DNA from 3 places in the Neorhizobium sp. 05N33 genome. Region 1 is predicted to be linked to each of the others. Evidence: riboswitches for the same ligand, from Rfam matches in the RefSeq annotation. Region 1 holds a riboswitch; each other region holds the start of a gene.
What was found. A riboswitch is a leader RNA that binds a small molecule or an ion and turns the genes downstream of it on or off. The one in region 1 is predicted to bind cobalamin.

Region 1 (7,601 bases):
GGCCGAGCACCCGCTTGCTCAGCGAATGGGCAAGCAGCGCATGCGGCCCGATGCCGGCGAGGCCGAGCGCCAGGCCGGCGCTGAGTGGCGAGAGCCCAAAGATCGCCGCCGCCGTCAAAGCTACCACGAGCGTCGGCACCACGATGAAGAATTCACAGCTGCGCAGGATGAGCGTTTCGCGCCAGGTCCCGAGAACAGCGGCAGCGGTGCCCAGGAGCGTGCCGGCGGTGAAGCCGATGAAACCGACGGAAAGGATGACGCAGGCCGTCCGCCAGCCGCCGGCCATGATGCGGGACAGGAGATCGCGGCCGAGATGGTCGGTTCCAAACACATGGCTTGCCGTCATGCCGGAATGGCGGGCAAGGATATCCACGGCATCCGGATCATGCGGCTGCCAGACACCGCCGAGGATCAGAAAGGCGGCGAGTGCCGCGAGCAGGCAATATCGTACCATCAGGATCGGGCCATCAGGCGAGACGCGGATCGAGGAAGCGCATGGCGAGATATGCACCGCCATTCATCACGAGCATCCAGAGGGCGACGACCATGACATAGGCCTGCAGCACCATCTGGTCACGGGCGGCGATGCTCTGCACCAGGAACTGGCTGATGCCGGGCAGGCCGAACAGAATTTCCATCGTCGCCGTCGAGCCGATCACCCAGCCGGCTTCGGATCGCACGGCCGCCAGCAGCCCGTAAAGGGCGCTGCGATGGCCGTGCCGCCACAGCGCCTGCCGTTCCGACAACCCCTTGGCAAGCGCCGTTCGAAAATGCGGCTGCGCGGCGGTTTCCGTCAAGTCGCGGCGATAGACGCGGGCGAGGGCTGCAACGGAATGCAGGGCGATCAGCAGGATCGGCAGGACGACGGCCGTCCAGTCGTTGGCGAAGGGCCTCATCCATCGCAACTGCACGCCCAGCACCCAGAGCAGCACGAGCCCGAGCCAGAAGCCTGGCACGGCCTGAACGAAGACCGAGAGTATTCGACTGAAGCGATCGACCACTCCTTTCGGCCGAGCCGCCGCAAAAAACCCGAGCGGAATTGCGAGCACAATGGCGAGCCCCAGGCCGGCAAGACCCAGGGACAGCGAAACGGGCAGGCGCTCGAGGAATTCGCCAAGCACCGGTTCTCCCGTGCGGAAGGATCGCCCCCAGTCTCCCGTCAGAAAATTCAGGAGCCAGTGGACGTAGCGGAGCAGCAGGGGCTGATCGAGACCCCACTGTGTCCTGAGAGCCGCGACGGTTTCGTCCGTCGCCGGCAGGTTCCAGATGCGGATGGCGATCGCGACCGGATCGGCCGGCATCAGGGTGATCGCGGTGAAGGAGGCGAGTGAAGCCCCCAGCAGGCCCGTCAGGGATTGAACGCCGAACCGAACCGGGCTCATGCCGCCTTACTTCGCCTCGCCGATATCGGCGCGCAGCACGTGATAGTCGGATCCCCAGGGCTCGTAGTTCTTCAGCCGCTTCGACATGCCGACATACCAGACCGGCGAGACCAGGAAGGAGGCCGGCGCCTCGGAAAACAGCTTTGCCTGCGCGTCAAGTGCGATCGTCACGCGCTTGACCGGATCGCCTTCCGTGGCGAAGCGGTTGAGGATAGCGTCGAAGTCCGGTGAAGCGTATTTCGCATAGTTGAGCGAAGCGCCGCTTCTCAGCATCGAGTTCAGGAAGAAGGCGGCATCGCCGCTTGGCGCGGTATGCTGGGCCCAGAGCGCGATGTCAAAATCGCCGGCCGCGGCCACCTGCGAAATATTCTCGACTACCTGCGTGTCGATCGCCACGCCTATCTTCGCAAGTTCGACCTTGACGACTGGCAGCATGGTCACGAGATCGGGGCGTTGCGGATAGGTGATGGCGAGCAGGCGAAGCGGCTTGCCATCCTTTTCGCGGGCGCCGCTGTCACCCTTCTTCCAGCCGGCTTCATCGAGAAGCGCGCCGGCCCTGGCGAGATCGGTCGGGCGCAGGTCCTTGCCGGCGAACGGGAAATAGGCGGCATAGGCGCCTGTTGCAGGATCTCCACCGTTGATCGCCGCGGCCAGTTCCTTGCGGTCGAAGGCAAGATCCAGCGCCTGGCGGACCTTGACGTCGCCGAGCAACGGGCGGGTCGTGTTGAAGAAGGCGAGATACTGGTATCCGACCGGGAAAGACTTGATCGTCAGGTCCGGATTGGTCTTGAGGCGGGCAACAACCTCCGATGGCAGGCCGAAAGCGAGGTCCAGTTCGCCGGCTTCGAGCGCCAGCGTCATCGACTGCGCATCGCCGAACTTGCGGAAACTCACCGGCGAGCGCTTGTCGGCTCCGACGAAATGCGTGTTCGGCTCAAGCGTGATCGACGCATCCGTCTTGAAGGCTGCGATCCGGTAGGGACCGGTAAAAACGGCATTGCTGTCGCCGGCCGGCTTATAGGCGATCAGCGGCCATTCGGCGAAAAGCGCCTGGATATAGGGAACGGGCTTCTCCGTCCTCACCTTTAGAGTGAGATCGTCGGCGGGCTCGAAGGTCAGCTTGCCGCCGGTGGCAAGCGCCGCCTTGTTGTTGGCGAACGTGTTGTCGAAGCCGGCGGCGAGCGCCTTGGCAGTCACCGGCGTGCCGTCGGAGAACATCCCGCCGGGCTTCAGCGTGATCGTCCAGGTCAGGTCGTCGGTACGCTTCGCCTTGTCGGCGAGTTCCTGTACGAGCTTGCCGTCCCTGTCGACGGTGAAAAGGTTCTCGCCCACTCCATGGCTGACCAGCGCCCAGCCGTTCGAGCCCTTGGCCGGATCCGTGCCGCTGGTGATGTAGGTGGCGCCGACGCGAAGCGGTTCGGCCGCAAACGCGGTTGCGGCCGTGCTGACGGCCGCCGTAGCAAGCCAGGCCGCGGCCAGGCGCGACATGAGTCTGGATGACAATTCTCTCTCCTCAGTTCTGTTCGGACGATGTGCGCAGCCGCTGCTTGCGGCCGGTCGGGTGATAGGCGAAATCCTCGACGATCGCGTCGCGGAGCAGATGTTCGGTGATGATCCGGTCGACCGCGTCTTGGTGACGCCGCCGTAATAAGTGCCCTCGGGAAACACTTGCAGCACGGGCGCCAGATTGCAGGGTCCGAGACAGGTGGATTTCGCCGTCATCGTGCCGTCGCCGGTGACGCGCAGCTTCCGGCGTTCCTGCTGGTTACGCAGATGATTCCAGATCACCTCGGTGCCGGCCGAATTGCAGGCTCCGCCGGCGCAAACGAGGGCGCGCCGCTTCTGGGCGGGTACGAGCGAGCCTTCCTGGGCGACAGGTTTTGCGGTGGGAACATCAAGGCCTTCGGAGGTTTCCAGCAATTCGCCGATGAGCGGTGTCATCAAAGCGCTGGAAGAGACGTCTCTGGAAATCGAAAGCGCCGGCCAGGGCTGTTCGTCCGACGCCCTCCAGCGTTTCAGCGACTTGGTCAGCCAGATATGGAAACTCGGCTCCATCGGCAGGACGAGAGGGACGATGGTGAGGCTGTCGACATCCACGTCGAGCAGGGCGGAAAGCGCCTCGCGCAGGGATGGCGTGCCCTGCTCGGTGAAGGCAAAGCGAACCACGGTACCGGGCCGGGATTGCGCCACGAGACCGGCCAGCCGCCGCATTTCCAGATGGGGAGACGCAGCAAAGGCGGATTTCACGATCAGCAGGATCGCCCGCCTCGGCGCGCCGGATGGAATGTTGTTCTGGTCCACTGCCTCGATCTCAAAAACGCGAGGAGGCAGCAAAAATGACGGCACGCCAGGATCCGGAAATTACCGGAGGCCCAATGCACCTTCATTCCTGTGGCACACCCCGACCACGGAATTTCTCTCTGTCAGGCAGGTCTCCTGGCTCGCGGGTCAAAGCCTTTATCGCCCGTCTTCCCGGCATTTCTGCCAGTGACTTGATGGACGAACGGCTCACCGCTCACAGTTGCGGGACAGCTCCGGTATCACACCGGATTCCCTCTTAGCTTCCGCCCTTCGGCGGAAGAACCACGACGCGATGACCCTACACTGTCATGGTCGACTGTCAATCGACTGGTCTCAAGCTTTCGCTTATGTTGCCTGGCGATCCCAACTTGGGAATGGGTCCAGCAGGTTGTGCCAGAGTTGAGGTGTGAAGACCTCGCTGTCGATCAAGCAAAAGTCCAATTCCGCTCGAATTTTCGCCTCATCCACAGGGTCGGCGCCGATAAAGACAATTTCCTGGCGGCGATCGCCCCAGACCGGATCCAGATAGGGGGCCATCATTTTGAGGAAGCCCGGTTCCTGTGGCCATTGACCCTTGGGAACGGATGTCCACCAAAGGCCCATCTTGCTGGTGCGGACAAGGCTCCTGCCTGACTGATTTCGCCGACATAGTGAGGTCGCGTTGCAAGCCAAAAGAAACCTTTCGCACGGACCACGCCAGGCCACGGCTTATCGATGAACGCCTGAAGTAGCGCGGGATCGAAGGGCTTCTTTGCACGGTAAACAAAGGAGCGAATTCCGTACTCGTCCGTCTCCGGAATGTGGTCCTTGAAACCATGCAACTCCTTGCCCAGTCGAGCGATGGGATTTCTGTTAATCCGGAACGCGTGCAGGCATGCCAGGAACAAGCGTCCAGCTTCGACGTTACCCGATCGCAGCGCCAGCTGGCGCGGTCATTCATTTCCAGTGGAAATCACAGTGAACCTCGGCCTCACAAACAAACGCGTTCTCGTGACGGGAGGCAATTCCGGTCTGGGAGCCGCAATCTCGAAGGCCTTCGCCGCGGAAGGCGCCCGAGTTGCAGTCAACTATCTGGTCAACCCCGAACAAACCGAGATGCTCGTTGATGAGTTCACCGCCGCCGGAGGTCAAGCTCTCGGGCTGATGGCCGACATAAGCGACGCCAGTGCAGTCGATGCAATGTTCCGCGTCATGGACGATGCGTGGGGCGGGATTGATGTGATTGTGAACAACGCCGGCATTGACGGTCGCTTTTCGCTTGGGTGGCAAAGTGATGTCGAGGCGTGGTGCAAAATCATCGATGTCAACCTGAAGGGGACCTATTTTTGCGCGCATAAGCGCTCAAGCGCATGGTCGCGCAGAGGTCGGGCGTCGTGCTCAATACGACCAGTGTCCATGAGGTCATCGGCTGGACCGGCTACAGTGCTTACACGGCCAGCAAGGCGGGAATATCAATGATGTCAAAATCCCTGGCGCAGGAAGCGGCGCCGCATGGTGTGCGTGTGCTTTGCTTAGCGCCTGGGGCAATTCGCACGCCGATCAACAGGCCAGTCTGGGAGGATGCCGATGGATATCGAGATTTGCTGACGAAGATCCCGCTGCAGCGAATAGGTGAGCCAGAGAACGTCGCGGTTATGGCCATTCTGCTCGCGTCAGACGCCGCCAGCTACGTCGCCGGGACGACCGTCTTCGTCGATGGCGGCATGACTGACTACCCCTCCTTTGCGCATGGCGGGTGATCGCGGCCATGGTCAGGCGCATCGAGGATTATGGGCTGATCGGCAACATGCTGTCTGCAGCACTTGTGGGCAAGGATGGGTCAATCGATTGGCTATGCTTGCCCAGGTTTGACTCACCTGCTTGCTTTGCAGCGCTTCTCGGAACCCCCGAAAACGGCCGCTGGCAAATTACGCCGGTAGGGAAGGGAGCGAAAGTGAGCCGGCGCTACCTTCCTGACACTGCAATCCTTGAAACGCGGTTCGAGACGCCTACTGGTACTATTACACTTACGGATTTCATGCCGGTCGGGGAGCGGGATCGCTCGCTTGACGTGATCGCATTGTGACCGGTGTCTCCGGAACCGTCGAAATGGAAATGGAGCTGGTCCTGAGGTTCGAAAATGGTCAGGCGATCCCCTGGGTACGCCGTAAGGATTACGGGCTCAGCGCTGTCGCCGGCCCTCACGCCGTTGAACTGCATACCGATTTACCGCTTCTGGGCCGCAACATGCTCGACCTTCGAAACGACCTGGGCTTGCTGGCGGAGGAATATGACACGGTCGCTGGCCGGCTGCTCGGCAATTTCCCTCAGGCCCTCTCGCACATCGGTCTCATCAACACGGCGCACGATCTTGTCAGTGTTGGAGGCCCGGCGCAGCAACGCGCCCAGAAGACCGCGCCCAGCAAGCCACACAAGGTCTCTTCCTGAGTCGCTCTGGCAACTCGATTTGGCTCGGCCCGCCGGGGCAGCCTTCGTCAAGAGATCCTTATCACGAGGGCGCCGTGTCGGCTCTCTCTTGCCGACTGGGACGAGCTGCCTAAGCATAAGCGAGGCACCGCAGACGAGCGTCTTCACCGATTTAGGAGAAATTCCGAGAGCCCTCCCGTTTTCAGGAAGGTTCACTCCAGTGCCCATGAGCCGCCGCGACCCGGTCTCGGCTTCGGTAAGGTCAAAGATGTTCTGCAGTGCCGGGTTTGCACGTGGTATTTTCTTTCAGGATCGACAATATGGATAAGGACCCGCGCGTCCCCATCCACCGCATCCCGCGGCGAGGACGGTGTTGGGGCACGAGCGGAGTGACGACACAAGTGGGGCGGCGTGCGCACCTGACTATGCGCCGGCAATGCTACGGCGGTGTCGCCAGTGGCTTTTCCAGTGCACCCAGGGCCGCTCTCAACGATGGCCACTGGGGCGCCGCCTGATCGAGCCTACGTGGCTGTGGTAAGGGTTGAAAGCTGATCGGTGTCGAAACGGTTTCGCAGGCTGGCGAGCGCTTCTGGATCCGGGGCACCATCTGCGGCAAGTTGAGCAAGCTCTTGGAAATAATGCTCATGGCCGGGCGGTGAGACTGTCATCAGCACGCGAGCGGGTTTCAGGCTGACATTGGTGATGTTGTGTGGCACGCGTGGCGGAATAAAAATGTAAGTTCCGGGTGTCGCGCGAACCACTCTGTCGCCGATATGCCACTGACACTCGCCCTCAAGCAAGTAGAAGGTCTCCTCCTGAACCCGGTGAACGTGCAGGCCGGTAGCGAACCCTGGAGGAATCGTCCACTCAAACATGCTCGTGTGCTTGGTATCCTCGCCGGTGACGAGAAACAGCATGGGGTGACCACGCAATAGCACTCCGTTTTTCTCACCGGGCATCCGGATGACGGCGTTGTTGCTCATTTGTACCTCCATCGATTAGATGCCTGCTTCCAGAGACATCCTCTTCAGGATCGCCGGTTCATTTGAGAAAGTCGTGAACCCTTCCCCTAAAAATCTGCTAAAAATATTGAATGATAAGTGGGAGCGACATCTACCAGTTTGGCCCGTTCCGCCTCGACCCAGCGGCCGGCATTCTTTATCGAGGAGACGAGCCGACAATGCTTGGGAGTCGCGCCGTCGCACTGCTGCGCCGGCTGATCGAGAACGCAAGAGCACCCGTGTCAAAAGACGCGCTGATCGCGGCGGGTTGGGGCGGATTGGCGGTCGCCGATAATAACCTGAGTGTTCAAATTGCGGCCTTGCGACGGGTGCTTGCGGAAGCAAACGCCGAGCGGTGGATCGAGACGATCCCACGGCGTGGCTATCGGTATGTCGGACCTCGGGTTCTCAGAAGTGTTCACAATGCGCCGGGTATCGGCCGCGCCGCATCGATTCTATCGCTCCCGGAAAAACCTTCGGTCGCTGTTCTACCTTTCTCAAACCTGAGCGA
Region 2 (7,601 bases), on a different contig from region 1:
CAGGACCGTTACCACACCCATTGCGACCCGCGCCTCAACGCTGACCAGGCACTGGAACTGGCCTTCCTGCTCGCCGAGCGGATGAAGAGTGGCCGCGACGAAAAGCGGATGGTCGTCAACGGCTGAACCGCCGCGCATCATCGTTGAAATCGGAGAAGGCCGGCGGCGACGCCGGCCTTTCCGTATCTTGATATAGCTTCCGTTGATGATCATCATCAGCGGAATAGATTTGACCCCGCGGCCCACGCCCGCGACACTGGGCCGTCGCTTCGTCGAGGATGGTGCATGCAGCAGAAGAACAGCGGTCGTTGCCTGTGCGGTGCGATCCGGTTTGAGACGGTAGGTCCGCTGCGGACAGTCACGGCCTGCCATTGTTCGCAATGCCGCCGCCAGACCGGGCTTTATTATGCGGCGACCAGCGTTCGTGCCGAAAACATGACGCTCAAAGGCGAGGAGGCACTCAGCTGGTATCGCGCCAGCGATGAAGCGCGGCGCGGCTTCTGCTCGCAATGCGGCTCTGCGCTGTTCTGGCAGGCGGAGGGCGCGGCAAGCATTTCGATCCTGGCGGGCGCTTTCGATCAGCCGAGTGGACTTGTCATGGGCGAGCATATCTACTGTGCCGACAAGGGAGATTTCTACGAACTGCCGGAGGACGGCGTGCCGCATTATCCGGGCGATCGTCCCGCATCTGCCTGAACCATAAAAAACTCTCGGAACAACGTTGCCGCGGTCTGCTGCGGACATTAAATCGGTACCATGACCCAGGATATCAGCCAGACATTTCGTATCGCCGTTGCCCAGCTCAACCCGACAGTCGGCGATATTGCCGGCAATCTGGCGCTGGCCCGAGAAGCCAGAAGGGATGCCGCCCGTGAAGAGGCGGATCTCATCCTCTTCACTGAGCTCTTCCTGTCCGGTTATCCGCCGGAAGACCTCGTCCTGAAACCGGCTTTCCTCAACGCCTGCCTGAAGGCGGTGGAGGAGCTTGCGGCCGATACGGCAGACGGCGGCCCCGGCGTCATCATCGGCTTCCCGCGTCAGGGCAAGGAGGGCCGGCACAATTCGATCGCCGTGCTCGACGGCGGCAAGGTGATCGCCGTGCGCGACAAGATCGACCTGCCGAATTACGGCGAGTTTGACGAAAAGCGGGTCTTCATCGCCGGCGAGATGCCGGGGCCCGTCAATTTCCGCGGCGTGCGACTCGGCATTCCGATCTGCGAGGATATCTGGGGCGATCTCGGCGTCTGCGAGACGCTCTCGGAAAGCGGGGCGGAAATCCTGCTCGTGCCGAACGGTTCGCCCTATTTTCGCGGCAAGGTGGATATTCGCCATCAGGTCGTTCTGAAGCAGGTGATCGAGACCGGCCTGCCGATGATCTACGCGGCCCAGCTCGGCGGTCAGGACGAACTGGTCTTCGACGGCGCAAGCTTCGCCTTCAACACCGACAAGTCGCTCGCCTTCCAGATGAGCCAGTTCGAGCCGGCCGTCGCCGTCACCGAATGGAAACGGATTGGCGAGACCTGGCACTGCGCCCGCGGACCGATGGCGCGCATTCCGGAAAAGGAGGAGGCGGATTACCGCGCCTGCCTTCTGGGGTTCCGCGACTACGTCAACAAGAACGGCTTCAAGTCGGTCGTTCTCGGCCTGTCCGGCGGCATCGACAGTGCCATCTGCGCGGCGATCGCTGTCGATGCGCTGGGCGAGGAGAGGGTGCGCACGGTGATGCTGCCCTATCGCTACACCTCCGAGGATTCGCTGAAGGACGCAGCCGATTGCGCCAGGGCGCTCGGCTGCCGGTACGACATCGTGCAGATCGCCGAGCCGGTGGACGGTTTTTCGTCAGCGCTGGCCGAGCTGTTCGAAGGAACCGACGAGGGGATTACCGAAGAGAACCTCCAGAGCCGCGCCCGCGGCACGATCCTGATGGCGATCTCCAACAAGTTCGGCTCGATGGTGGTGACGACCGGCAACAAGTCGGAAATGTCGGTCGGCTACGCGACGCTCTACGGCGACATGAACGGCGGCTTCAATCCGATCAAGGACCTCTACAAGATGCAGGTCTACGCGCTGGCCGCCTGGCGCAACGAACACCTGCCGCCGACGGCTCTTGGCCCAAGCGGCGAGGTGATCCCGAAGAACATCATCTCCAAGGCCCCGTCCGCGGAACTCAGACCCAACCAGACCGACCAGGATTCGCTGCCGCCCTATCCGGTGCTCGACGACATTCTCGAATGCCTCGTCGAGCTGGAAATGGGCACCGAGGAGATCGTCGCCCGCGGCCACGACATCGCGACTGTTCACCGGATCGAACACCTGCTCTATCTCGCCGAATACAAGCGGCGCCAATCGGCGCCGGGCGTCAAGATCACCAAGAAGAATTTTGGCCGCGACCGGCGTTATCCGATCACCAACCGTTTCCGCGATCGATAGGAGAGGATCATGGCCTCGCGCAGCTCGGTCGAGATCTTTAATATCCGGACGAGGGTGATGCGAGTGGTCTGGCAGACGGAAGCCCTCTTCGAAGCGCCCAACTGGTCGCCGGACGGGCGTTACCTGATGCTCAACAGCGAGGGCCTGATCTATCGTCTGTCACCGGAGGGTGGTGACGGGCCTGAACCGGTCGATACCGGCTTTGCCCGCCAATGCAACAACGACCACGGCATTTCGCCGGACGGTTCGCTGATCGCCATTTCCGACAAGGTAGAGTTAGGCAAGTCGGCGATCTATGTCCTTTCCGCCGGTGGCGGCGTGCCGCGGCTGGTAACCCGGAACCTGCCGTCCTACTGGCATGGCTGGTCGCCGGACGGAAAAAACTTCGCCTATTGCGGCATCCGCGGCGACGAGTTCGACATCTATACCATCGGCATCGAAGGTGGCGCAGAGACGCGGCTGACATTCGGCGAGGGCCGCAATGACGGGCCGGACTATTCGCCGGATGGAAAATGGATCTATTTCAATTCCAGTCGCACCGGGCTGATGCAGATCTGGCGCGTCCCGGCCGCAGGCGGCGCGGCCGAGCGGATCACCGACGGCGGTTACGGCGACTGGTTTCCGCATCCGTCACCGAAGGGTGACAAGATCGTTTTTGTCTCCTACGACGCCGATGTCTTCGACCATCCGCGCGATCTTGACGTCCGCGTCAGGCTGATGGACATGGACGGCGGCAATGTCGAAACGGTGTTCGAGCTCTTCGGCGGGCAAGGCACGATGAATTCGCCGAACTGGTCGCCTGATGGCGATGAGTTTGCCTATGTGCGCTATTTCCCTGTCGCATGAACGCCTTGCGCCGGGGATAGCGTAAGGGCATAAACGATCCTGTCAGGTGCCGGCGACAAGCCGGAGAATCGGGAATCCGGGGTGGAACCGGAACGTGCCCAACGCTGTGAGGTGGACGCTCGGCCGCAATATATGAAAGCCACTGGGAAACCGGGAAGGCGGCGGTGCAGGCGGATGAAACCAAGTCAGAAGACCGGCCTGACGAGATAGACCAGCCCGCGCGGACGGCGGAAAGGTTTCGGACCTCTTTTTGCCCAAAGGCTTCGTGCCGGGAAGGCAAGGGAGCGACGGCATTGTTGGGGACTTAACGATGCAGACTGATCCTTTCGCGCATGCCTTGCTGCCTGCAGGCGAGTTTTCCAAGGTCGAACGCGCCGCTGTCTACCGGGCGATCGAGACACGCCGCGACGTGCGCGACCAGTTCCTGCCCGATCCGCTGCCGGACGACCTGGTGATGCGGCTGCTTGGCGCCGCGCATTCGGCACCCTCGGTCGGCTTCATGCAGCCATGGAATTTCATCCTCATCCGCGATCAGGCGGTACGCGAGGCCGCGCGGGCCGCCTTTTCGCGCGCCAATGACGAGGCCGTGGAGATGTTTGCCGAGGAAAGCCGCGACCTCTACCGCAGCCTCAAGCTCGAAGGCATTGTCAAGGCGCCGCTGTCGATCTGCGTTACCTGCGATCCGGACCGCGCCGGTCCGGTCGTGCTCGGCCGCACTCACAATCCGCGCATGGATGCCTATTCGACCGTCTGCGCCGTGCAGAACCTCTGGCTCGCGGCAAGGGCCGAGGGCGTCGGTGTTGGCTGGGTCAGCATTTTCCGCGACGAGGACGTGCGCGGGCTGCTCGGTATTCCCGACCGTGTCGAGATCGTCGCCTGGCTCTGCCTCGGTTATGTCGATCGGCTCTACGGCGAACCCGAACTGGCGCTCAAGGGCTGGCGCCAGCGCTTGGGCCTGGACGCGCTGATCTTTCAGGACCGATGGGACAGCCGCTGATTATTGCTGCGGCTGTGGTCCTGCCGATTTCGGATTGGTGAGATCAATACCCGCTTCGGGCAGGAAGGTCGGCCCGACGGTGCGCACCTTTTTGCTGGGGTCGTATGGCCGCTCCGGCGGCGGCGTGAGCACTGGCGGCGGGACCGCGGTCGCCTGCGGCTTTTGCGGCGGGTGGGTGCGCAGGTTGGTAATTCCGGAATAAGGCTCCTCTTGCCTGGGAAGTTCGATGCCCGGCACCTTTCGCTTGTCGTCGACTACAGGCGGCAGCGGCTCGAAAGAAGGGATGCAGCGCTGTTCGCGAATGGCGGCGAGAATGGCATTGCGCTCTTCCGAGGGCAGGATTATCTGCCGCGAACCGTTGCGCTCAGCCGTCAGCGTGTCGCGGCTCTGCTCCATTCTTCCCAGCGCATCTCGCATCTGGCCGCAGACTTCGGCATTGGGGCCGCCGAGGACCACGACGCTGCCGTTGCCGCAGCCGGCGCGGCGCATGTCGACCCGCAGTTCACGGATATCGGCATTATATTCGCCGAGCTGCTGGGCATAGCTGCGCGCCGCCGACGTATTGCCGATGATCTCCGGGCTGTTTCCAAGTTTCCGGTAAAGCGCTGCGCAAACGGCAGGGTCTCCCGCCAGCGCTGCGGCAGGCAAAAACAAGAGCGGTATGGTCAGCAGGCCGCGAAGCGGTATCGGCAATTCCGGCATCCTCTCCTTTACTGGAAGATGACATCATGGAACGTGCCGGTTGATAATCTCATAAAGCCGAGACCACCGCATGGCGAAATCTATCCAAGGGCCGGTTGAGCCCCGGGCGGGGCTCAAGACATCGCATCGAGAGAGTTATTCAACTCAGGATTGAAATTGCAGATTGGGCTGCGATGCCTCCACGACGGCGAGTGCCGCCATGTTCACCACGCCGCGCGACGTGACCGAGGATGACAGGATATGCGCCGGCTGGGCCGCCCCGAGAAGAATGGGGCCGACATGCAGAGCATCCGTGAGGTTGCGGACGAGACCGAGCGAGATATTTGCCGCATCGAGATTCGGGAAAACCAGCAGGTTGGCTTCGCCGGTCAGCGAACTGTCCGGCATGGCCCGCTTGCGCAGCGTTTCCGACAGGGCAGAACCACCCTGCATTTCGCCGTCCACTTCCAGCTCCGGCGCCCGCTGGCGTACCAGCTTCAGGGCGGCCCGCATCTTCTGCGCACTTTCGGAATCGCGCGAACCGAAATTCGAGTGGCAGATCAGCGCTGCCTTCGGGGTGATGCCGAACCGGTGGATTTCCTCTGCCGCCAGAATGGTGATCTCGGCAATTTCCTGCGCGGATGGGTTGTAGTTGACGAACGTGTCGGTGAAGAACATCGCGCCTCGCTGGGAAATCACCAGGCTGAGGCCCGAGAACGCGCAGACGCCCGGACGCTTGCCGATGATCTGGTTCACGTCGCTGAGGTGCTTGTCATAACGGCCCTCGACGCCGCAGATCAGCGCATCCGCATCGCCGCGCTTGACCGCCAGCGCACCGATCACCGTATTGTTGGTGCGCACGATGGTGCGTGCCGCTTCCGGATTGATGCCTTCGCGGCCGACCAGCGCAAAATATTCGTCGACATAGTCGCGGTAGCGCGGATCGTCTTCCGGGTTGACCACGGCGAAATCGACATTCGGGCGGATTCGGATGCCGAAACGGGCAAGCCGCGCCTCGATGACGGAAGGACGGCCGATCAGGATCGGCGTCGCGGTCTTTTCCTCGAGCAGAACCTGGGCTGCGCGCAGCACGCGCTCGTCCTCGCCTTCCGAAAAGATCACCCGGTTCTTTTCCGAAACCTTGGCTGCGCTGAAGATCGGTTTCATCACGAAACCGGAGCGCCAGACGAAGCGGTTCAGCTGATCCAGATAGGCCTCGAAATCATGGATAGGCCGCGATGCGACGCCGGTCTCGGCGGCAGCCTTGGCAACCGCCGGCGCAATGCGCAGGATGAGGCGCGGATCGAAGGGCGAGGGGATCAGATAGTCTGCGCCAAAAATCGGCGACTCGCCGGAATAGGCGCGCGCCGCGACGTCGGAGACTTCCTCGCGGGCAAGCGCTGCGATCGCCTTGACCGCCGCCATCTTCATTTCCTCGTTGATCGTCCGGGCGCCGCAATCAAGCGCGCCGCGGAAGATATAGGGGAAGCACAGGACGTTGTTGACCTGGTTCGGGAAGTCCGACCGGCCAGTGCAGATCATCGCGTCGGGACGGGCGGCGCGGGCAAGCTCGGGCATGATTTCCGGCGTCGGATTGGCCAGCGCCATGATCAGCGGCTTGTCGGCCATCTGCTCCAGGAGTTCCGGCTTCAGCACGCCGGCGGCGGACAGGCCGAGAAACACGTCGGCGCCGCCGATGCTGTCGGCAAGCACGCGCTTGTCGGACTTCTGGGTGTAGATTTCCTTCCACTCGTCCATCAGCGTATTGCGGCCGTCATAGACGAGGCCTTCGATGTCGTGGACCCAGATATTCTCCTTCTTCGCGCCGAGCGAAACGAGGAGGTGCAGGCAGGCGAGTGCCGCAGCACCCGCGCCCGAGGTGACGATTTTCACGTCGGCGATGTTCTTGCCGGCGAGCTCAAGCCCGTTGAGGACCGCGGCAGCGACGATGATCGCGGTGCCGTGCTGGTCGTCGTGGAAGACCGGGATGTTCATCTTTTCGCGCAGCCGGCGTTCGACTTCGAAACATTCCGGAGACTTGATGTCTTCGAGGTTGATACCGCCGAAGGTCGGCTCGAGCGCCGAAACGGTCGAGACCATCGCCTCGATACCGGGCGCGTCGATCTCGATGTCGAACACGTCGATCCCGGCGAATTTCTTGAAGAGGACGGCCTTGCCCTCCATCACCGGCTTTGAAGCCAGCGGGCCGATATTGCCAAGCCCAAGCACGGCCGAGCCGTTGGAGACGACGGCGACGAGGTTGGCGCGGGCGGTATAGTCCGCGGCCAAATCCGGGTTGTCGCGGATCGCCAGACATGGGGCTGCAACGCCCGGAGAATAGGCAAGCGCCAGGTCGCGCTGGTTGCCGAGCGGCTTGGTCGCCTGGATCTCCAGCTTGCCGGGCCGCGGATAGCGGTGGAAGAACAGCGCCTGCTCGTCGAGATCGGCATTGGCTGGGGAAGTTACGGGCATATTCGATGTCATTGCGACCTCGGCGTCTTTCTCGGGAATGGGTCCCTCAATACAACAAATCGAACGGGGGTCCATCCCAGATATTTGCCTCGCCGAATAAAACAAAGCCCGGAGAGGCGCTTGGCCTCTCCGGGCTTTTCGTCGTCTGGGTCAAGGCTCTTATGTCACGCTCTTC
Region 3 (7,601 bases), on a different contig from region 1:
GCGCCGCATCCTCTTTCAGCCTCAGCCGCATCGCGGCCTGCCATCCGACATCGGCAAGTGCCTCGTTCGCCACGTGCAACGCCGGGCCGGACACCGCCCAGGGACCCAGCCGGTTCTCGATTCTCGCCACCGCTTCCGGACGCGAAATCACGAAACCGAGCCGCAGGCCCGCCATGCCGTAGAACTTGCCGAAGGAGCGCAGCATGACGAGACCGCCGGCATCCACCGCGTCGGTGACGCTCGATGCTTCCGAGACGTCCATGAAGGCTTCGTCCACGACCAGCAGCCCGCCCTTCGCGCGCATGACTGCAGCGAGCGCCAAAAGGTCGGCGCGCGAGATGATCCGTCCGGTCGGGTTGTTGGGATTGACGATGACGGCGAGGTCGGCTTCCGCCAGCCGATCCAGATCGTCGGTTTCGGCGACCTCGAAGCCGGAAAGTCGCGCCGTGCGGGCATGCTCAGCATAGGTGGGCGAAAGAACCGCAGCACGGCCTTTCCGGGCGATCAGATCAGCGACCATCGGCAGCAGGATCTGCGTCCCCGGCCCCGCCGCGACATGTGCCGCCGACGGCGCGCCGTAGGCAGTAGCGGCAAGGGCCTTCAGCCTTTCCGCCGATGCGACGTCAGGCAGTCGCGTGAAAGCATTGTCGGGCAGGGGCGAATACGGATAGGAATGCGGGCTGATACCGGTGGAAAGATCGACCCAGGGTTCCGGCGCATGGCGAAACAGCGCCCGGGCACGGGAAAGATTGCCGCCGTGCTGTATCGGATCGCCAATTTCACCGCCAATCTCAGGGCCTGCCAACTTCATGTTCCTTCTCGCATTTTTCGCCCTGATCACGGAGCGTATCGTGGGTTATCCGGACTGGCTGTTCCGGCGCATCGGCCATCCGGTCACCTGGATCGGCGCACTGATATCCCGGCTCGACCGCGATCTGAACCGCGAAAGCGACGACTTTTCCACCCGCAAGCGAAAGGGCGTGCTCGCGCTTCTGGCGCTTCTCGGCATCACCGTCCTGCTCAGCCTGGTGATCGAATACGACCTGAGAATGATCCCCCTCGGGCCGATCCTGCTGGTCCTGATCGCCGCGAGCCTGCCGGCGCAGAAGAGCCTTGAAACCCATGTCGAGGCCGTGGCGACGGCGCTGCGATACGGAGGCCTGGATGCCGGGCGGAAAGCGGTCTCGAAAATCGTCGGGCGTGATCCGGAAAAGCTCGATGAAGCCGGCGTCTGCCGCGCGGCGATCGAGAGCCTCGCCGAGAATTTTTCGGACGGCGTGGTAGCGCCGGCCTTCTGGATGGGGATCGGCGGTCTTGCGGGCGGCGTCGGCTACAAGGCGGCCAACACCGCCGACAGCATGATCGGCCATAAACTGCCGCGTTACGAAGCGTTCGGCTGGGCGGCAGCGCGTTTCGACGATCTTATCAACCTGCCCGCCTCGCGCCTGAGCGCCCTTCTGTTCGTGATCGCTGCAGGTTTCATCGATCGCGCCTCGCCGGGCAACGCGATCCGCGCCATCAGGCGGGATGCCCGCCATCACCGGTCGCCGAATGCCGGCTGGCCGGAAGCGGCGATGGCCGGCGCGCTCGGCATTGCGCTCGCCGGGCCGCGCAGCTATGGCGGACAGATGATCGAGGCGCGATTCATGGGCGAGGGCGGGCGTTCCGAGCTCACCTACGACGACATTCGCCGCGCGCTGAAACTCGCCCGCGTTGCCGACGCTCTGCTGATCGGCCTTTTCGGCCTTTTGGCGCTGATTATCTGGCAAGTTTGAGCAGCCCATCGAGATCGAGATGCATTTCCATATGGGCGGCCAACCGGTCGAGTACCGCATCCACGCCTGCCTCGTAATCGAGGCCGGAGTCAGAACCACCAAGCCGCGTCAGCCAGGCCGACCGCTGCCGGTCGTCGGAAAACAGACCGTGGAGATAGGTGCCCCAGACCCGGCCACCCGCGGATATCGCGCCTTCCGGGTTGCCGCCGACGATCGAGAACGGGCATTGGCAATCCACGCCAGACGTCCGTCCGATATGCATCTCATAGCCGGACACAGAAATTCCGTCGAAGCTTTCGCCCGAGACGGCCTCCAGCCGTTTATCGCCGGAAAGAACGGTCTCGACATCCAGCAAACCCAGCCCTTCGATCGAACCGGGCGGCCCTTCCGTCCCTTCCGGATCGGAAATCGTCTGGCCAAGCATCTGATACCCGCCGCAGAGGCCGAGCACGCGACCGCCGCGGCGGACATGGGCGGCGATATCGACGTCGAAACCGGCCGCCTTCAGCGCCCGCAGATCGGATATCGTCGCCTTCGAGCCGACCAGCAGCACGAGATCGCAATCGCCGGGAATGGCCTGCCCCGGCCGGACCCGGATGAGATCGACATCCGGCTCCGCTTCCAGCGGATCGAGATCGTCGAAATTGGAGATATGCGGCAGGATCGGCACCGCGATCCTGATCTTCGCACCCGCCTTCCGCACCGATGGCGCATTGAGGCCCAGCGCATCTTCGGCCGGCAGCCGGGCTGCATCGGCAAAATGCGGCAGCAGCCCGACCGACTGCCAGCCGGTGAGCTCCCCGATCATCCGCATGCCGTCGGCGAACAGGGCCGGATCGCCCCGAAACCGATTGACGATAAAACCCCGGATCATTGCCGCATCCTCGGGATCGAGCACCAGCCTGGTGCCGGCAAGGCTGGCGATCACCCCGCCGCGGTCGATATCGCCGATCAGCACCACCGGCGCGTCGGCGGCCCGGGCAAACCCCATATTGGCGATGTCGTTGTGGCGAAGATTGATTTCCGAAGCGCTGCCGGCGCCTTCGACCAGGACGAGATCGGCCTGGTTGCGGAGGATGTCGAAGCTTTCCAGAACCCGCGGCATCAGTGTCCGCTTGAGCATCTGATACTCGGCGGCCTTGGCATTGCCTTCGACCCTGCCTTGCACCACCACCTGCGCACCGACCTCGCTCTGCGGTTTCAGGAGCACCGGGTTCATGTGGACGCTGAGCGGCGCGCCGGCGGCACGCGCCTGCAGCGCCTGCGCCCGGCCGATTTCGCCGCCATCCGCGGTGACCGCAGCATTGTTCGACATGTTCTGCGGCTTGAACGGCATGATCTTCAGGCCGCGCAGCGTAAAGGCGCGGGCAAGGCCGGCCACCACCAGCGACTTGCCCACATCCGAGCCCGTTCCCTGAAACATCAGCGCCCGAGCTGGCTTGGACCCAACCATGGCTAAAACTCTATGCCGGCCTGGGCCTTCACGCCCGCCTTGAAGTGATGCTTGACCAGCGACATCTCGGTCACCATGTCGGCGGCCTCGATCAGCGCCGGCTTGGCGTTGCGGCCGGTGACGACCACATGCAGATCCGGCCGCCGTGCCTGTAGCGCGGCGACGATCTTGTCGAGATCGAGGTAATCATAGCGAAGCGCGATGTTGAGTTCGTCGAGGATGACGAGCCCGATCGTCTCGTCCGCCATCAGCTCGAGTGCCTTTTCCCAAGCCTTTTCCGCCGCGGCGACATCCCGCTTCAGGTCCTGGGTCTCCCAGGTGAAACCTTCGCCCATCGTGTGCCAGACGACGCGGTCACCGAAGACGGCAAGCGCCGGCTGCTCCCCGGTCGACCAGGCGCCCTTGATGAACTGCACGACGCCGACCCGGCGGTTGTTGCCGAGCATGCGCAGCGCCAGGCCGAAGGCGGCGGTGGATTTGCCCTTGCCGGGCCCGGTATGGACGATGAGAAGACCCTTTTCCTGGGTCTTCTCGGCGACTTCCGCATCTTGAACCGCCTTGCGGTTCGCCATCTTGGCGCGGTGACGCTCGACGGACGCCTCGTCGATCTCCTTCACCGGGAAACGAGCTTCGCCGGAGATCCGGCAGAAGCTTCCTCGCCAGCGCGGAACTTTTCGCGGACCACACCGGCCAGCGCACCGAGCACCGCCCAGAACACCAGGTTGGTGGCATAGACGGCGTTGACGAAGCGGGCATAAAGATCCATCGGCACGGCCGTTTCATGGCTTGGCGGCAGCGGCGCGCCAACCAGATGCGGCGCGATCAGAAGTATGATCGCAAGCGCTGCGAACGCGGCCGAACGGGTATAGGCAAGCAGGCCGAGGCCCACTGCCGTGCAGACCGCTGTCGAGACCCACCAGATCTGGCGCGGCCCGAGTTCCGCGGCCGGCATTCCGGGCAGTTCCGGCGGCAGGCCAAGGCCGGGCGCAAGGATGACGGCGAGGAAACCGGCAATGCCGAACATCAGGCCGCCGCGCCAGCCCTTGAAGCCGCCGAACGCTTCCGAGGCGGCGATGAGGACAAGGGCAAAACCGATAGCCGACAGCATGTCCGCGGCGAGTGTATAGATGAAACGCTCGAAGCCATCGGCGGGAGCCCAGGCTTCCTCGCCGTGGTGATGCTCGGCGGCGGATGCCGCAGCACCTGCGGCAGGTGCTGCGTCATGGCTGTGGCCTGCCTCGGGCGCGGCATTTTCGAACACTTCCGCCTGCAGGATCAGCGGCACGGTGGAGAAGCTCTGCATCACGGTAAGCAGCAATCCGGACAAAAGCCCGGCGATCACCGCCGTGAAGACGATGTTGCGAAACAACGACATTTGGGAGAACTCCTCAGTGGCAGGGGAAGGCGAGCGAGTGGCGCGTGTCATGCGCGGCATTGTGGACGACTTCCAGATGCGAGAAGCCGACAAAGCCAACGATGAACAGGCCGAGCAGGGCCGTCATGCTGAGGGGAATGATCTTCGAAGCGGAAATGGTGACTGCAGCTGCAGCAGAATTCAGTACCATGGTCTCGTCCTTTCGCCCTCCACCCGAGGGCCGTTCACGTTCTTTGCCGCCTCTGGCAGGTCTCCTGGCTCGCGGATCGGACGCCTTCTCCCGCCTTCCCAGGATACCGTTGGCCGGATTTCCCAGTGGCTTGACGGCCGGACGGCCGTTTTGGTCGAAGACTTTCCGCTTACAGTTGCGGGGGCAGCCGCGGGTTGGACGGCGGAATTCCGTCGTACCGCATTCCCTCTAAAACCCTTTCGGGCACCATAGGCTCGGTCACTATAGACGAATTCGGCGTGACGGCAATCGCCTTTGCGACGCATTGACATGGGCCTGCGACCGGGCTTACTTGAAAGGAGATGGTCCCTTTCCGGCAACGGGGAGGGCTAAGAGAGAATGCGGTGCGATCCCTTTTTCAGGATCAATGCCGCGGCTGCCCCCGCAACTGTAGGCGGCGAGCCATTGCCTAAAACGGCCATTTGGCCGTCAAGCCACTGGGAAATCCGGCCAACGGTATCCTGGGAAGGCAGGCAAATGGCGACGACCCGCGAGCCAGGAGACCTGCCGTCCGATTAATTTTGCTTCACCGGGCGGGGTGCTCCGGAGGAAGTGTCTCGATCACCGCAGAGGGATTTCGACCTTCTGCTCCGCGCCCCGATTTTTCGACCCCGGCGGGAACGCGGCTGACCGATGAGTGACCACCGACCAGATGATCCGGCAACCGCCGGCCCGGCAGATGTGACGATTTTCGTCTGCACCAATTGCCGCGATGCGTCCGACGGCGAAATCCGACCGGGCGTCGCGCTGATCGCGGCGCTGCGCGAGGCAGCAAACGGCAAGCCGCTCGCGGTCAAGCCGGTCACCTGCCTTGCCAATTGCGAAAAAAGCCCGAGCGCCGCCTTCAACCACAAGAGCGGCTGGTCCTATGTCTTCGGCCACCTGTCGCTCGACAATGTCGAGGACATCGTCACCGGCGCGATGATGCTGGCCGAGGACGAGCGCGGTTTCCTTCCCCTTCGCGGCCGCCCGACCTGCCTGCGCGGCAAGGGCATGACGGCCCGTATTCCACCCTTTCATCACCATGAGGACATGCCATCATGAGCGTTTCGTTCGACCGCGTTCCCTGCACCGTCGTTACCGGGTTTCTGGGAGCCGGCAAGACCACGCTGATCCGCAAGCTGATCGAAAACTTGAAAGGCAAGCGGCTGGCGATCATCGTCAACGAATTCGGCGATGTCGGCATCGACGGCGACGTGCTGAAGGGCTGCGGCGTCGAAAGCTGCCCGGAAGACAACATCATCGAGCTTGCCAACGGCTGCATCTGCTGCACGGTCGCCGACGATTTTGTGCCGGCGATCGACCGTATCCTTGCCATCGAACCCCGCGTCGACCACATCCTCATCGAGACGTCCGGCCTCGCGTTGCCAAAGCCGCTCGTCCAGGCGTTCCAGTGGCCTGACGTTAAAGCCCGAGTGACGGTCGACGCGGTGATTGCCGTGGTCGACGGACTGGCGCTTGCCGAAGGCCGCGTTGCCGACGATCACGAGGCGCTGGAAGCGCAGCGCGACGCGGACGGTTCGATCGACCATGACGATCCAGTCGAGGAAGTGTTCGAGGACCAGGTGGCCTGTGCCGACATGATCGTGCTCACCAAGAGCGACCTCCTGGATGCCGCCGGCCTCGCGACCGCCAGGGATCGCGTGTCCGCCCATCTGCCGCGTGCCGTGAAAATCGTCGCGGCCGCCAATGGCGCCATCGATCCGGCCGTACTGATTGGCCTCGGCCTCGCCGTCGAAGACGATATCGAAAACCGCAAGACCCACCATGACGACGAACTCGACCACGATCACGACGATTTCGACAGCTTCGTCGTCGATCTGGCCGCAGTCACCGATGCCGAACAGCTCGCCGCCCGCATTTCTGCGACCGCGGAGGCAGAGAACGTGCTGCGCATAAAAGGCTTCGTGGAAGTCGCGAACAAGCCGATGCGCCTGCAGGTTCAGGCGGTAGGATCGCGCGTGAGCCATTATTTCGACCGCGCCTGGGCGCCGGGCGAAGCGCGAGCAAGCCGCCTCGTCGTGATCGGCGAAAAGGGCATCGACCGCGCGGCGATCGAAAGGATGCTGGCCGCATAAGTAGGCCCCGAGGGAAGGATGCACATACTCGCCACCACATCGTCGTCGCTTGACGACCTCATCGAACCGGTCGACCTTAATCAGCCGCCGGCCGACGTGGTGGTGCTATCCTTTTCCGGCAGCGACCTGAACGGCGTTGTGGCCGTCTGGGGTCCGGATTTAACAAGCCTCCGCCTCACCAACCTCTCCGACCTTCGCCATCCTATGTCGGTCGATCTCTGGATCGAGAAGACGGCTACCCATGCCAAGGTCATCCTCGTCCGTATTCTCGGCGGATACGACCGCTGGGCTTATGGCGTGGAAGAACTTTCGCGCATGGCGAAGCGGAAAAAGATCGCGCTGGCGCTGCTGCCCGGCGAATGCAGCATCCGCGACGAACGACTGATCGCGGCCTCGACCGTTTCGGAAGACCGGATCGCCGGCATCCTGAGCTGCTTCCGCGAAGGCGGGCCGGCCAACATGCAGCTTCTGGCGAGGTTGCTGACGACGCTGGCCGAGGGCAAAACGGAACCGCTGCCGCAGGCAGCCCCGGTGCCGAAGGCTGGCTACTACGCGCCCGGAAAAGGCATCGTCGAGGCCAACGACCTGCTGGCCCGCTTTGTGCCGGATGCGCCGCGCTTGCCGATCCTGTTCTACCGCTCCATGCTGCTTGCGAATGACGCGGCGCCGATCGACGCACTGTTCGAGGCGC

Region 2: another riboswitch for cobalamin. It lies ahead of bluB (5,6-dimethylbenzimidazole synthase); the one in region 1 lies ahead of AC1DLT_RS01710 (ABC transporter substrate-binding protein).
Region 3: another riboswitch for cobalamin. It lies ahead of AC1DLT_RS28650 (CbtB domain-containing protein); the one in region 1 lies ahead of AC1DLT_RS01710 (ABC transporter substrate-binding protein).

What each region holds. Positions count from the first base shown of each region.
Region 1 is NZ_JBFTNK010000001.1:349,960-357,560, reverse strand. It holds gene AC1DLT_RS01720 (ABC transporter permease) at 1-517, opposite strand, end outside; gene AC1DLT_RS01715 (ABC transporter permease) at 468-1,382, opposite strand; gene AC1DLT_RS01710 (ABC transporter substrate-binding protein) at 1,389-3,683, opposite strand; cobalamin riboswitch at 3,792-3,986, opposite strand; partial or broken gene AC1DLT_RS01705 (CobW C-terminal domain-containing protein) at 4,029-4,510, opposite strand; partial or broken gene AC1DLT_RS01700 (SDR family oxidoreductase) at 4,482-5,422, shown strand; gene AC1DLT_RS01695 (trehalase-like domain-containing protein) at 5,431-5,748, shown strand; gene AC1DLT_RS01690 (glycoside hydrolase family 15 protein) at 5,772-6,110, shown strand; gene AC1DLT_RS01685 (cupin domain-containing protein) at 6,611-7,072, opposite strand; gene AC1DLT_RS01680 (winged helix-turn-helix domain-containing tetratricopeptide repeat protein) at 7,183-7,601, shown strand, end outside.
Region 2 is NZ_JBFTNK010000006.1:65,557-73,157, forward strand. It holds gene AC1DLT_RS16960 (class II 3-deoxy-7-phosphoheptulonate synthase) at 1-126, shown strand, start outside; gene AC1DLT_RS16965 (GFA family protein) at 286-696, shown strand; gene AC1DLT_RS16970 (NAD+ synthase) at 757-2,430, shown strand; gene AC1DLT_RS16975 (TolB family protein) at 2,440-3,276, shown strand; cobalamin riboswitch at 3,304-3,492, shown strand; gene bluB (5,6-dimethylbenzimidazole synthase) at 3,587-4,273, shown strand; gene AC1DLT_RS16985 (hypothetical protein) at 4,274-4,975, opposite strand; gene AC1DLT_RS16990 (NADP-dependent malic enzyme) at 5,120-7,426, opposite strand.
Region 3 is NZ_JBFTNK010000021.1:33,594-41,194, forward strand. It holds gene cobD (threonine-phosphate decarboxylase CobD) at 1-811, opposite strand, end outside; gene cbiB (adenosylcobinamide-phosphate synthase CbiB) at 810-1,775, shown strand; gene AC1DLT_RS28635 (cobyric acid synthase) at 1,759-3,228, opposite strand; gene cobO (cob(I)yrinic acid a,c-diamide adenosyltransferase) at 3,231-3,845, opposite strand; gene AC1DLT_RS28645 (CbtA family protein) at 3,842-4,603, opposite strand; gene AC1DLT_RS28650 (CbtB domain-containing protein) at 4,617-4,793, opposite strand; cobalamin riboswitch at 4,831-5,059, opposite strand; cobalamin riboswitch at 5,119-5,358, shown strand; gene AC1DLT_RS28655 (DUF1636 family protein) at 5,466-5,876, shown strand; gene cobW (cobalamin biosynthesis protein CobW) at 5,873-6,910, shown strand; gene cobN (cobaltochelatase subunit CobN) at 6,929-7,601, shown strand, end outside.